DNA from 2 places in the Streptomyces sp. SAI-135 genome. Region 2 is predicted to be linked to the other one. Evidence: riboswitches for the same ligand, from Rfam matches in the RefSeq annotation. Region 2 holds a riboswitch; the other holds the start of a gene.
The links. A riboswitch is a leader RNA that binds a small molecule or an ion and turns the genes downstream of it on or off. The one in region 2 is predicted to bind thiamine pyrophosphate.
Positions count from the first base shown of each region.

Region 1: linked by a shared signal. The riboswitch ahead of thiC (phosphomethylpyrimidine synthase ThiC) and the one ahead of M2163_RS34220 (thiamine ABC transporter substrate-binding protein) in region 2 are both predicted to bind thiamine pyrophosphate.

Region 1 is NZ_JARXYP010000002.1:4,651,295-4,658,669, forward strand. Features, by position in the region: gene M2163_RS25520 (metallophosphoesterase) at 81-1,145, shown strand; partial or broken gene M2163_RS25525 (hypothetical protein) at 1,339-2,196, shown strand; gene thiC (phosphomethylpyrimidine synthase ThiC) at 2,325-4,103, opposite strand; TPP riboswitch at 4,096-4,285, opposite strand; gene M2163_RS25535 (YibE/F family protein) at 4,358-6,175, shown strand; gene M2163_RS25540 (SsgA family sporulation/cell division regulator) at 6,418-6,855, opposite strand; gene M2163_RS25545 (IclR family transcriptional regulator C-terminal domain-containing protein) at 6,953-7,375, opposite strand, start outside.
Region 2 is NZ_JARXYP010000002.1:6,524,458-6,531,832, reverse strand. Features, by position in the region: gene M2163_RS34235 (maleylpyruvate isomerase family mycothiol-dependent enzyme) at 1-523, opposite strand, end outside; gene M2163_RS34230 (ABC transporter ATP-binding protein) at 548-1,573, opposite strand; gene M2163_RS34225 (iron ABC transporter permease) at 1,573-3,174, opposite strand; gene M2163_RS34220 (thiamine ABC transporter substrate-binding protein) at 3,219-4,301, opposite strand; TPP riboswitch at 4,298-4,405, opposite strand; gene rlmN (23S rRNA (adenine(2503)-C(2))-methyltransferase RlmN) at 4,429-5,535, opposite strand; gene M2163_RS34210 (RelA/SpoT domain-containing protein) at 5,869-7,122, shown strand.

The sequences.
Region 1 (7,375 bases), 1.9 Mb from region 2:
GATGGGCCCACGACACCGCGGGCCGCTGCGACCAGGCAGTCCGAAGCGGTGCAGATGCGGCGCGATGGTGGAGGGGTCTGATGACTCAGGGGGCCGGTCAGGGACCCGAGGTGGAGCGCACGGCAGTGCTGCGCGACTTCCGGGTGCCCGCGTACGTCAACGAGACCGGTCCGTACGGCCACAGCACGCACCCCGGCGACGTCATTCCCGCCCACGAGGAGGCCTACCCGGAGGGGTACACCCCCACCGAGCAGGATCTGCCGGTCATCGACCACGGTGAAGGGTTCCAGCCCGTCGCCGACCCCGCCGAGCAGGCGGTGGACGGTCCCGGTCCGCTGTTCGTCGTCGGCGACGTCCACGGCTACCTCGACGAACTGATGGCCGCCCTCCACGAGAAGGGCCTGGTCGACGCCGCGGGCAACTGGTGCGCGGGCACCGCCCGGCTGTGGTTCCTCGGCGACTTCACCGACCGCGGGCCCGACGGCATCGGCGTCATCGACCTCGTGATGCGGCTCTCCGCGGAGGCCGCCGCGGCGGGCGGCTACTGCAAGGCCCTCATGGGCAACCACGAGCTGCTGCTGATCGGCGCCAAGCGGTTCGGCGACACCCCCGTCAACTCCGGCGCGGGCACCGCCACCTTCCAGGCCGCCTGGCTGCTCAACGGCGGGCAGAAGACCGACATGGACCGCCTCCAGGACCACCACCTGCAGTGGATGGCCCGGCTCGACGCCGTCGAGGAGGTCGACGGCCATCTGCTCGTGCACTCCGACACCACCGCCTATCTCGACTACGGCGACTCGATCGAGGCGGTCAACGACACCGTCCGCGAGACCCTCACGCGCAACGACGCGGACGAAGTGTGGGACCTGTTCCGCAAGTTCACCAAGCGCTTCTCCTTCCGCGACGAAGGCGGCGCCGACCACGTGCGCTCCCTGCTCGACACCTACGGCGGCAGCCGCATCGTGCACGGCCACAGCCCGATCCCCTATCTGCTGGGCGAAGTGGGCTCCGAGGAGGACAAGGAAGAATCCGGTCCGGTGGTCGAGGGACCGCACGTCTACGCCGACGGCCTGGCCATCGCGATGGACGGCGGAGTGACCATGGCCGGAAAACTGCTGGTCCAGCAACTGCCCCTGGATATCTGAGCCTTCACGGGGCAGAGGTTCCCCCAGGACGGGCCGCCCGTCGACCGCGCAGGCCAGAGGCCAATTTCTGGAAACCCCCTGTCACCCTGTGCCGTGACCGCTCTACCATCTGCTTATCCGTAGCAGGCTCCCCTCCGTTTCTGCCCGACGGCTCGTTGTCATGCGAGCCCCAAGCCCTACGGAGCATCGGGGGATGCACATGAACAGCGTTCCGCAGCACCTGCACAGCGAGGACCGCCAGGAGTACGAGCGGATCCTCGATGGGGCGCTGCGCTCCGCACCACACCGTCCCGAACTGGCCGCCGTCGGACAGCGGCTGAATCCCGAACAGCTGCGCACCATGGCGCTCAACGCCACCGCGATCATCACGGCGGCCGCGGCGACCGAGTACCAGCACTACGTGAAGGTCCGCGAGGAACAGCGCCGCCCGGCGACGCCGTCCACCCTGTCGTCCGTGCACGAACCCGGCCCCGCCGAGTCGGGCACGGGTGCGATGGGGCTCGCCACCACCATGGGAGAGGTCGCCGAGACCGCCGGTGCGGGCGCCGTCGCCGTCGCCGCCGTCCTGACGCCCGTCCTCGCCGGAATCGCCGCGGCGATCTTCCTGCTCGTGGGCTACATCCTCCAGATGCTCAGCCCCCCGCCGGCGTTCGCCCACGCGATGATCACTATCGGATGGGTGTTCGGCGCGCTGACCGCGGCCGCCATCCTGGTCGCCGCCGTCGGCCTGCTGATCACCGCGCTGCGCAACCGGCCCTCGCCGGACGCGGGGTACGGCGAGCTCAGCGAGGAGGTGGCACGGGCCAGGGACGACTGGCGCGAGGCGCTGCTGGAACGGGGTCTCCTCCCCTTCCTCAGGGAGGCCCTGGCCGACCCCGGCACCGCCGCACTGCACCACACGGCACCACCCGCACCGACCAGCCGGATGCCCAGCCTCGGCTACGACCGCCCCGGCTTCAGCAGTCCGGACGACGGAGCCTCCGGTGCCCGTCCGAGCTTCACCAGCCCGGACTACACCAGCCCGGACTTCGGGGGGCCGGAGCACCAGCCGGGAGTAGCACCCGGCACAGCCCCTCGGCTTGCGCCCCCACCACGGGGAGCGCAAGCCGAAGACCCGGCCGCGGGCCACTCGCCGACGGTTCACCCGCTGACGGTTCGGCCGTCGACGGTTTGGCCTTCTCAGTCGGTGATCGGCAGATAGACCCGGTTGCCCGCCGCCGCGAACTCCTTCGACTTCTGGGCCATGCCCTCCTCGATCTCCTCCTGACTGTCGCCGTGGCGTCGGCGGATGTCCTGGGAGATCTTCATCGAGCAGAACTTCGGCCCGCACATGGAGCAGAAGTGAGCCGTCTTGGCCGGTTCGGCCGGGAGGGTCTCGTCGTGGAACTCCCGGGCCGTGTCGGGGTCGAGGGCCAGGTTGAACTGGTCCTCCCAACGGAATTCGAACCGAGCGTCGGAGAGGGCGTCGTCCCACTCCTGGGCGCCCGGGTGTCCCTTGGCGAGGTCGGCCGCGTGGGCGGCGATCTTGTAGGTGATGACCCCCGTCTTGACGTCGTCCCGGTTGGGCAGGCCCAAGTGCTCCTTGGGCGTGACGTAGCAGAGCATCGCCGTGCCCCACCATGCGATCATCGCGGCGCCGATGCCGGAGGTGATGTGGTCGTAGGCCGGCGCGACGTCGGTGGTCAGCGGGCCGAGCGTATAGAACGGAGCTTCATCGCAGATCTCCTGCTGAAGGTCGATGTTCTCCTTGATCTTGTGCATCGGGACATGCCCCGGGCCCTCGATCATGGTCTGTACGTTGAAACGCTTCGCGATCCGGTTGAGTTCCCCGAGCGTGCGCAACTCCGCGAACTGCGCCTCGTCGTTGGCGTCCGCGATCGAACCGGGCCGGAGGCCGTCTCCCAGCGAGTACGTGACGTCGTAGGCGGCGAGGATCTCGCACAGTTCCTCGAAGTTCTCGTACAGGAACGACTCCTTGTGGTGCGCCAGGCACCAGGCCGCCATGATCGAGCCACCACGCGAGACGATGCCCGTCTTGCGGTTGGCCGTCAGCGGTACGTACGGCAGGCGCACGCCCGCGTGGACCGTCATGTAGTCCACGCCCTGCTCGGCCTGCTCGATGACCGTGTCCTTGTAGATCTCCCAGGTCAGTTCCTCGGCGCGGCCGTCCACCTTCTCCAGCGCCTGGTAGAGCGGCACCGTGCCGATGGGGACGGGGGAGTTGCGCAGCACCCACTCACGGGTGGTGTGGATGTTGCGGCCGGTCGACAGGTCCATGACCGTGTCGGCGCCCCAGCGGGTCGCCCAGGTCATCTTCTCGACCTCCTCCTCGATGGAGGAGGTCACCGCGGAGTTGCCGATGTTGGCGTTGACCTTCACCAGGAACCGCTTGCCGATGATCATCGGCTCGATCTCCGGGTGGTTCACGTTCGCCGGGAGGACCGCTCGGCCCGCCGCGATCTCCTCCCGAACGACCTCGGGAGAGACGTTCTCCCGGATGGCCACGTACTCCATCTCGGGGGTGATCTCGCCGCGGCGTGCGTAGGCGAGCTGGGTGACCGCCTGGCCGTCACGGCTACGGCGCGGCTGGCGGGACCGCCCCGGGAAGACAGCGTCGAGGTTACGCAGGCCGCCCCGGGGCGAGGTGTGCTTGATCCCGTCGTCCTCGGGGCGCACGGGACGGCCCGCGTACTCCTCGGTGTCCCCACGGGCGATGATCCAGTTCTCCCGCAGTGGCACGAGGCCCCGGCGGACGTCCGTCTCGGTGAGCGGATCGGTGTACGGGCCCGACGTGTCGTACAGCGTGACCGACTGCCCGTTGGTGAGGTGCACCTGGCGGACCGGCACCCGCAGATCGGGGCGTGAGCCCTCGATGTACGCCTTGTGCCAGCCGATGGACTTCCCGGCCTCCGCGTCGAGCTGGTCGGAGGCAGGCGTGCGCGCGTCCTTGTTGGTCATGAGACCTACTCCCTACGCCGGCATTACCCGGTAACAGGTTCGGCGGTCGACGCAGCGGTTTCCGTCTGCCGACATTTCGTGGGGAACGTCACTCGCTGGAGATGACGTTCCACGTGAAACATCGCTGGGACGGAGGTCAGCGCCCTCTCAGCCCGGTGCTCCGAGCTCCCGCGTGTACAAAAGGTGGCTCCACGCTAGCGTCAATTCGGGCGCGGTGAACAGGGGGCCCCTGTCGTTCTTGCGATGATCGGGCGGTGACCACGACGCATCAGCCCCCGTACCCGCCCCCCGAGCCCCCGCGCCGACCGGGCTCCGGAAACGGCCCTGGGCCCGGTACAGGACACGGCCCTGGCAGCGGCTCCCGTGACGGCTTCGGAGACGGCCGGGGCTTCGGAGACGGCCGGGGCTTCGGCGGGAGCGGGACCGATGGAGTCGGCGGAGCCGGTGGAAACGGCGGGGTCGGCGGCTGGCACGAGCATGAGCAGGGGCAGCGGCAGGGGTCCGGTGGCGGACGTGGTGGTGGTCCCGGGTACGGCCAGGGTCACGGCCACGATCAGGGCGCGGGTCGTGCCGGCCAGGGCAGCGTCGGCGGTCCGGGGGGCGGCGGGGGTCACGGTGGTGAGGGGCAGGGCTATGGCCCCGGCGACGGGCGTGGGCACGGCGACGGACATGGGCACGGTCCCGGGGACGGCCACGGGCATGGGAGCGGGCCCGGTTCCGGCGGTGGGCACGGCCACTCGCACGGCCATGGTCACGGGCCGGCGGCTCCCGTCTCCAAACACCTGCGCAAGGTCATCGCAGCCATCCTGATCCCGTTCGGGGCGGCCGTCCTGGTGGGGCTCTTCGTGCTCTGGCCCGGCGGAGCCCCGGCGCACGAGCGCACCGGCGTCGGCTTCGACCGGCAGACCCAGCAGGCCACGGTCAGCAAGGTCGTGAGCGTCAGCTGCAAGTCGGTGAACGCCTCGGGGGAGACCCCGACCGGGGACACCTCCACGGCCGAGGGCTCGTCCGCCCAGCAGCAGGCGAACGGCACCTGCAAGAAGGCGACGATCCGGGTCGACACCGGCCAGGACAAGGGCCGCACCTTCACCGAGATCGTCCAGCCGGACCAGACACGGCAGTTGCACGAGGGCCAGAAGGTCGTGGTCGCCTACGAGCCCTCGGCGCCCAGGGATCTGCAGTACTCGGTCGCCGACGTGAACCGCAGGTTCCCAATGGGTCTGCTCGCCGGCATCTTCGCGCTCGCCGTGGTGGTCGTCGGGCGGCTGCGCGGAGTCATGGCGCTGGTCGCATTGGCCATCAGCTTCATGGTGCTGAACTTCTTCATCCTGCCCGCGATTCTCCAGGGCTCGAACCCGCTGGTCGTGGCGGTGATCGGGTCGAGCGCCATCATGCTGATCGCCCTTTACATGTGTCACGGTCTGTCCGCCCGCACCTCAGTGGCGGTGCTGGGCACGTTGATCTCCCTGTTGCTGATCGGCGTCCTCGGCTCGGCGTTCATCGACTGGGCCGCGCTGACCGGCAACACGGACGACAACACCGGGCTCATCCACGGGCTCTATCCGACGATCGACATGAGCGGTCTGCTGCTCGCCGGCGTCATCATCGGCTCGCTCGGTGTCCTCGACGACGTGACGGTCACGCAGACCTCGGCGGTCTGGGAGCTGCACGAGGCCAACCCGACGATGGGCTGGCGCGGGCTGTACCGCGCGGGTATCCGGATCGGCCGCGACCACATCGCATCCGTCGTCAACACGCTCGTCCTCGCCTACGCCGGTGCCGCGCTGCCGCTGCTGCTGCTCTTCTCCATCGCGCAGTCCAGCGTGGGGACCGTCGCCAACAGCGAGTTGGTCGCGGAGGAGATCGTGCGCACGCTGGTCGGCTCGATCGGCCTTGTCGCCTCGGTGCCGGTCACCACGGCCCTCGCGGCCCTCGTGGTCTCGGCCGACCGACCGGGCGTAGAGACGGCGGGGGCGTCGGTGCCGGCCCCGGCGACCAGCGTGAGCGCGGGCACGGCCGACAGCCGTCCGGCGGCCGGGCGTGGTGGCAAGGGGCGGCGGCGCAGGCGCTGATGTCACGGGGACGCCCAGGGGTTGGGCCGGGGTCGGCGCCACCTCCTGGCTCCCCTGACCGCAGGGGTCCGGTGATCGGTTCTCAGTGCCCAGTCCAGAGTCCTCCTGGGGCACGCCCACCGCAGAACTCCGTCGGAGCGCCCTCGCGAACCCGGCGCAGGCCGGGGCAGAAGCGTTCCTGCACCCTCCCGTCCTATCGATGAAGCGTTCCGCCACCTCGTTGCCGTCAGGGCGTCAAGGGGTCAGCCCGCGCTCTGTTCCTCCGCCAGGATCCGGTCCAGCGCCTCGTCGAGATGGGTGTCGAAATCGGCCAGTGCCGCCTCCTGGCCCAGCGGAACCAGCTTGTCGGTGCGGTCGAGGAACGCGATGATCGGCGCCGTCGACGAGCGGAACAGGGCCTGGTCACCGCCCACCTGAAGCCTGATCAGGACGTCGCCCAGCAGGTCGGAACCGGCGGGCGCGACCCGCACATCGCCCTCCCCGCAGGGCCTGCCCACCCCGTCGATCAGCAGCTCGCGGCCGAAAGCCCAGGTCACCGGGGCATCGCCCGGGAGGTGAAAGGTGAGCCTGACCGCGTAAGGATCGCAGGCCTCATAGCGCAGCTCCACGGGAATGCGGAAGGAGAGCTCCTCGGAGACGAGAAAGCTCATCATGACCTCTGCTTGTACGGTCTCGCGCATCGCCTACCCCGTCATCTGCCTTCATTGGCCGGAATGAACCCTCTGACACTGGTGGCATCTTGCTGAACGTGCACGACAGATCACAAGGAGTGAGTTTTCAGATACTGATAGAGATCGCCAGCGAGCCCATCAAGCGACCGATTTCTTCTTGCAATTGCTGGGTGGCGGCCAACAACCGGCCCGCCTGATGGGCGGGCAGAGAGATGGCCATCGTCGCCGCAGCGTTACCCACGGTGATCGGAATCGCCGCGCACACGGCCCCCAGGGCGTACTCCTGACGCTCGATCACCGGTCCCATCCGTGCCGTCCGTTCGAGACGCCGGAGCAGACTGTGGCCGTCGCGCACGGTGTACGGCGTGAGGGACTGCACGGGATACCGGTCGAGGTGGTCGCGCCGGGCCTCGTCGTCGAGCTGGGACAGCAGACACTGCCCGATGGCGTGTGCGTGCCCGGTCTCGCGGAAGTCGGCCCACTCCTCGACCGCCGGGTTTCCCGGACTCTCGGAGACACAGAGGACCTC
Region 2 (7,375 bases):
TCGCCGCGTCGTCCGGCATGCTCCGCTGGGCGAACTCCACGATCTGGAGCCACTCGTCGATGGCGTCGGCGGCGATGTCCGCAGCGACCTCGAAGGACTGCCCGACGGCGAGTGCGGCGTCGGCGCGGTGAACGGTCAGCTCGTGGGCCATCCGTCGGGCCCAGAAGCCCGACGTGGGAAGGCCCGCCCAGGACCACACGGGGGCGTCCGGCCCGGCCTGACGGAGCGCGGCGACGAGCATCTCGCCCGTTTCGGCGAGCCACGCGTCGAGATCGGCGACGTCCTCGGGCCCCTCCCCCAAGGGCACCCGGTCCTCGGGCACTTCCGCCCGGGCCCGCGTCCGCACCATCAGCTCCACCCAGCGCAGCGCGCCGCCGGTGTGCCGCACCAGGTGCTCCAGCGACCAGGCCGGGCAGGTCGGGACGGTCACGGACAGATCGGCCCCGGAGGTCACCACGGCCCTCAGCAGACCCACCTGGTGGGCGATCTCGTCGCAATAGCGGTCGTGCGGGAGCGGCGTCATGCCCGCACCCTAGGCCCGCCCCTGTCAGTCCAGCACCACGATTTCGGCCGGGTCGAACTCCACCCCGACCGTGTCCCCGACCTCCGGCGCCTCGCGGAGCGCACACGCGGCCTCCAGCCGCGGTGCGTCGCCTTGCGCGGGATGCAGATGGACGGCGACATGCGTGCCCCTGAAGGTGCGCGCGCCGACCGTGCAGCGCAGCCCCTCGTCGGCCGCCACCAGCCGCACCCCCGCGGGCCGCACCAGCACGCTGCGCATCCCCTGGGCGGCTCCCGGGGGCACCGGCACCTTGCCCCACACGGTGTCCGCGGCCTCGCCCGTCACCGTTCCCTCGACGACGTTCTCGAAGCCGAGGAAGCGGGCCACGAAGGCGTCCGCCGGCCGCTGCCACACCTCCAGGGGCGTACCGGACTGGGCGATCCGCCCGTCCCGCATCACCACGACCCGGTCGGCGAGCGCGAAGGCCTCCCCCTGGTCGTGCGTGACCGCCAGCACGGTGGTGCCCAACCGCCCGAACAGCTCCCGCAGTTCGACGACGAGCCGCTCCCGCAGCGACCGGTCCAGCTGTCCGAGCGGCTCGTCGAGCATCAGCAGCCGGGGCCGGGGCGCGAGGGCCCGGGCCAGGGCGACCCGCTGCTGCTCCCCACCGGAGAGCGAGGCGACGGCCCGCCGGGAGGCGCCAGGAAGGCCGACGAGGTCGAGCAACTCCCCGACCTGCTCCTCCTGTTGCGCCCGGGACACTCCGTGCATCCTGAGCCCGAAGGCCACGTTGGCGCCGACGTCCCGCTGCGGGAACAGCTGATGGTCCTGGAACATCAGCCCGACCCCGCGCCTGTGCGCGGGCACCCCGCCCTGGTCGCGCCCGTCGAGCAACACCCGCCCCGAGTCCAGCGGTTGGAGCCCGGCCACCGCCCGCAGCAGGGTCGACTTCCCGCTCCCACTGGGGCCGAGCACACACACGATCTCGTGCTCGGCGACCTCGAGACCGACCTCGTCGAGGACGGCCCGACCGCCGAAGCGGACCGTCGCGTCCGCAAGGCTCAGCAGCATCAGAACTCCCCGGTCCGGTCGGTCCGCAGCCGTTCAAGGACCAGCAGCGCCACCGCGCACACCACCATCAGGATCGTCGAAAGGGCCATCGCCTGGCCGTAGTTGAGGTCCCCGGCCCGTCCGAGCAGCCGGGCCACGGCGACCGGCAGGGTCGGGTTGTCGGGCCGCGCGATGAACACGGTCGCCCCGAACTCGCCCAGCGACACCGCGAAGGCGAAGCCCGCCGCGATCAGCAACGCCCGCCGCACCATGGGCAGATCGACCTCCCGCCACACCCGCCACGGCGAGGCCCCGAGCACGGCGGCGGCCTCCCGCAGCCGGTGGTCCACGGCCCGCAGCACGGGCAGCATGGTCCGCACCACGAACGGCACCCCGACCAGCGCCTGCGCGAGCGGCACCAGGATCCAGGACTGCCTGAGGTCCAGCGGCGGCTCGTCGAGGGAGATCAGGAACCCGAAGCCCACGGTCACCGCGGACACCCCGAGCGGGAGCATCAGCAGCGCGTCGAAGCCCCGCACGAAGCGCCCCGCGTCCCGCCGTGTCAGCGCGGCCGCGGCCAGCCCCCCGACCGCCACCGCGATGGCGGTCGCGACGAGGGCGTACTCCAGGGAGTTCCCGACCGCCTCGATCGGCGCGACGAGGAAGACCCCGCCGTCGGCGCCGGTCAGCGCCCGGTAGTAGCCGAAGTCGGGGGCGCCGAGCGACCGCTGGACGAGGACGGCGAGCGGCAGGAGAAGGAGTACGGCGATGATCGCGACGACCCCGGCCAGCAGCCCCCACTCCCCCGCCCCGCGCGGCCGCCGGGCAGTCACGGACGCGTCCACGAGCCGCAGCGCGGTCTCCCGGCGCCGCACGGTCCACGCGTGCACGGCGAGGACCGCGCCCACCGCGACGAACTGGATCAGCGTCAGCACGGCGGCCGTGGACAGGTCGAAGATCTCGGAGGTCTGCCGGTAGATCTCCACTTCCAGGGTCGAGAAGGTCGGCCCGCCGAGGATCTGCACGACTCCGAAGGAGGTGAACGTGAACAGGAAGACCATCAGCGCGGCAGCGGCCACGGCGGGCGCGAGGGCGGGCAGGGTGACCGTCCGCCAGGCCCTGAGCCGGGACGCGCCCAGCATGCGCGCGGCCTCCTCCTGGCGCGGGTCCAGCTGGGCCCACAATCCGCCGACGGTCCGTACGACCACCGCGTAGTTGAAGAAGACGTGCGCGAGCAGGATCGCCCACACGGTGGTGTCCAGCCGTACGCCCCACCACTCGTCCAGCAGCCCGCCGCGGCCGACCAACGCCAGGAAGGCCGTGCCGACGACGACCGTCGGCAGCACGAAGGGGACGGTGACCACGGCCCGCAGGAGCTGCTTGCCGGGGAAGTCGAAGCGCGCGAAGACGTACGCGCCGGGGAGCGCGATCAGGAGCGTGAGCGCAGTGGAGGCGAGCGCCTGCCAGGTGGTGAACCACAGCACGTGCCGGATGTCCGGCTGGGCGAGGACCTCGGTGATCCGGCCGAACTGCCAGGTCCCGCCGGCCTTGAGCCCGCGCGTGACGATCGCGGCGACGGGATAGGCGAAGAAGACGGCGAAGAACGCGACGGGCACGGCCACGAGTGCGAGCCGCGCCGCCGCGTTGTGGAGGGGCTTGCGGGGCCTTACTTCAGAACCAGCGAGGTCCACGACTTGACCCAGTCGTCACGGTGGTCGGCGATCTTCGCCGGGTCCATGGTCTCGGGATCCTTGGCCTGCGGACCGTACTTCGTGAACTCGGCGGGCACCTGGGCGCCCTCGACGACCGGGTACACGAACATGTTGAGCGGCATGTCCTCCTGGAACTCCTTGGTGAGCAGGAAGTCCAGGAGCGCCTTGCCGCCCTTGCTGTTCTCGGCGTTGCTGAGCAGCCCGGCGTACTCGGTCTGCCGGAAGCAGGTGCCGTCCGCGACCCCGGTGGGCGCGGTGGTGGGCTTCGGGTCGGCGTAGATCACCTCGGCGGGCGGCGAGGAGGCGTACGAGACGACGAGCGGCCGGTCGGCCTTGGCCTTCTTGCCTCCGGCCGACCCGGAGAACTCCTCGTTGTAGGCCTGCTCCCAGCCGTCGACGACCTTGACGCCGTTGTCCTTGAGCTTCGCCCAGTAGCCCTCCCAGCCTCCATCCCCGTACTTCGCGGCGGTCCCGAGCAAGAAGCCGAGGCCCGGCGAAGAGGTGGAGGCGTTCTCGGTGACGAGGAGGTTCTTGTAGGCGGGCTTGATCAGATCGTCGTACGACGTCGGCGGCTGGAGCTTGTGCTCGGTGAACCAGGCCTTGTCGTAGTTGACGCAGATGTCGCCGGTGTCGACAGGGGTGACCTTGTCGCCGTCGACGCGGTACCCCGCCTTGATCGTGTCGGCGCCCTTGGCCTCGTAGGACTGGAAGAGCCCGTTGTCGAGCGCGCGGGAGAGCAGGGTGTTGTCGACGCCGAAGAAGACGTCGCCCTGCGGGTTGTCCTTGGTGAGGATGGCCTTGTTGACGGCCTGCCCGGCGTCGCCGTCCTCCAGGACCTTGACCTTGTAGCCGGACTTCTTCTCGAAGTCGGCGAGGACGTTCTTGGAGACCGCCCAGGAGTCGTGGCTGACCAGGGTGACGGTCTTGGAGCCGGAGCCGGAGCCGGAGCCGGTGCTGTCGTCGGACGAGGATCCGCACGCGGACAGCGTGACCAGGCCGAGGCCGACGACGGCAGCGAAGAACTTCTTGTTGTTCACGGTGATGACCGAACTTCCTACCCAGAATGACCTGGGCGAGGTTCAGAGGGTCTGCGGCCCGATCGCCGCACTCTCAGCGCTGTCGCGCTCCCCTGTCGGATATGCAGATGTACGTACGAACGTCAGACTACCGCTCGGTGGCGGCGAGCTGACCACAGGCCCCGTCGATCTCCTGACCACGGGTGTCCCGGATCGTCACCGGCACGCCATGGGCGGCGATGGCCTCGACGAACGCCTTCTCGTCCTCGGGCCGGGAGGCCGTCCACTTCGACCCCGGGGTGGGGTTCAGGGGGATGAGATTGACGTGCACGGGCTTGCCCTTGAGCAGCCGCCCGAGCCGGTCCCCGCGCCACGCCTGGTCATTGATGTCCCGGATGAGCGCGTACTCGATGCTGAGCCGCCGCCCGGACTTCTCGACGTACTCGAACCCGGCGTCGAGGACCTCGCGCACCTTCCACCGTGTGTTCACGGGGACGAGGGTGTCGCGCAGCTCGTCGTCGGGGGCGTGCAGGGAGATCGCGAGCCGGCACTTGAACCCTTCGTCGGCGAACCGGTGAATGGCCGGCACGAGCCCGACGGTCGACACAGTGATGCCGCGCTGCGACAGCCCGAGCCCGTCGGGGGCGGGATCGGTGAGCGCGCGGATGGACTGCGTCACCCGCTTGTAGTTGGCGAGCGGCTCGCCCATCCCCATGAAGACGATGTTGGAGAGCCGCGCCGGTCCCCCCGGAACCTCCCCGTCCCGCAGCGCCCGCATCCCGTCGACGATCTGGTGGACGATCTCGGCGGTGGACAGATTCCGGTCCAGCCCCGCCTGCCCGGTGGCGCAGAAGGGACAGTTCATCCCGCAGCCGGCCTGCGAACTGATGCACATGGTCACCCGGTCCGGGTACCGCATCAGCACCGACTCCACGAGCGTCCCGTCGAACAGCCGCCACAGCGTCTTGCGCGTGGTCCCCTGGTCGGTCGACAGATGCCGTACGACGGTCATGAGCTCGGGAAGCAACGCCTCCTGCAGCTTGCCGCGCGAGCCGGCCGGGATGTCCGTCCACTCCGCCGGGTCGTGCGCGTACCGCGCGAAGTAGTGCTGCGAGAGCTGCTTGGCACGAAACGGCTTCTCCCCGATCCCGGCCACGACCTCCTTGCGCTCGGCAGGAGTGAGATCAGCGAGATGCCGCGGCGGCTTCTTGGCTCCGCGGGGGGCGACGAAAGTGAGTTCTCCGGGTGCAGGCATAACCCTTCCAGTGTGGCAGATCAACGGCGGGGGCCCAGGCCGGAGCGGGGTGGGGGTGGTCACCCGTGGGTACCGTCTGTCGGCGTTGGCTGGCTTCGGACGGCCCAGGGACGGCCCAGGGGGCTGGCTCAGCGGTCGCGGGCACAATCTGCGGCACGCGACTCTCCGCTCAGAGGGAACTTGACCGTGACCTCCGCTTCGAGCTGGCGTAGGTCAGCCGTACAAGGGCACCTTGTAGGGCGTTCACCCTCCGCGCCAGCCCCTCCTTACGGCATCCTACGTGTACGCGTAGGAGCAGAACCGAAAAGCTGAAGCTGTGCCTGTGGGGGAGCCATGGAAATCGTTGATCACTTCCTTGCACGCTATGCAAAGGAGTACGACTTCTACAACCGGGCAGCAGAACTAGTTGCTCAAGCCCTGGAAAGAGACCTCAAGGAGTCAGGTGTCCGCTGTATCGTCACTCACCGCGCGAAGGACATCAAGCGCCTAGAAGAAAAGTGCCGCCAACGAGCACCTAAAAAGAAGTACACGAATGTAGAAGACGTCTACGACGATATCGTCGATCTGGCGGGCGTCCGCATCGCGCTCTATTTCCCAGGTGAACAAGACCAGGTAGAAAAAGCCGTCAATCGCCTGCTCGACGTGACGGAGAAGAAGGATTTTCCTGAATCGAACGAGAGGCCACCCGGAAAAGAGTTCTCCGGATATTCGGCAACCCACTATCGAGTTAGGCTCAAGGAACGCGAGCTAGTCGATTTGGATAAGCGATACGCGAAGGCGCGTGTCGAAGTGCAGGTCGCTTCAGTACTTATGCACGCATGGTCAGAGGTTGAGCATGATCTCGACTATAAGCCACTGTCGGGCGAATTGTCCGACGCAGAAAAGGCGATCCTAGACCAACTCAATGGTCTGGTGATCGCTGGCGAGATGTCGCTCAAAATGCTGCAAGAAGCGAGTAAGAATCGAGTCGCCAGAAGTGGACGATTCCTCAACCACTACGAATTGGCCGCATATCTGCTGAGCCAGGCGGGGAAGATTCTGAACGAGCCGGTTGGAGACTCGGGCTTGGGGCGAGTTGACCTCCTATTCAATTTCTTGAGGAAACTGGAAAAAGAGTCACCTGCCGATCTGGCTCCGTATCTAGCATCACTGCACGACAACGTCGAGATGCGTCCTCTCGCAGAGCAAGTCATCGATGCTCTTCTCGCCGAAGACCCTTCGCGATACGAGCATTTCAACATGGTTCAAGTTGACGCAGATACCGCTTCACTTGATCCCCTTTCTCCGAGCGCACGAATGCATCAACAGATCGGCCATTTCCTTACAAGTTGGGTAGAGCTAGAAGAGTCTTTGCGCAACCTGGCACCGCAGGAAGATGGCGAGCGGATCGCGCCACCGATCTTCAGAATCCTCGACCGTCTACCGATGCTGGACACGGAGACTCGCCACGAAATCGATTTGTTGCGCAGGGTGCGTAACAATGTGGTTCACGGGAGGGATGTGCCAGCCTCCAGCTACCTAGCCGAAGCTACTGAGCGAATCCAAGAAATCACGAAAAGAGTGCGCCACTTGCTCTCCTCTCGATGAGATGGAAATTGCAGCTCTACGGCCATCGCTGGAAAATTAGGTCGGTGGAGCGGCTTTGGGCTGGAGCTGCTTTGGGGCGAGTGATCATGGCCCCGTAAGCTTCCGGCGAGTCGGGCAGTCTGTGGACCTGCCCGTTAAAGCACGACGTTGGGGCCATGATCTTAGAGGCTCGCCCCAAAGTGGCTGCCTAAAGCCGTGGAGCCGACCGCCCCAGCCACAGAGGGTGTCTCCCCCGCTTCATGCCCGCAGCCGT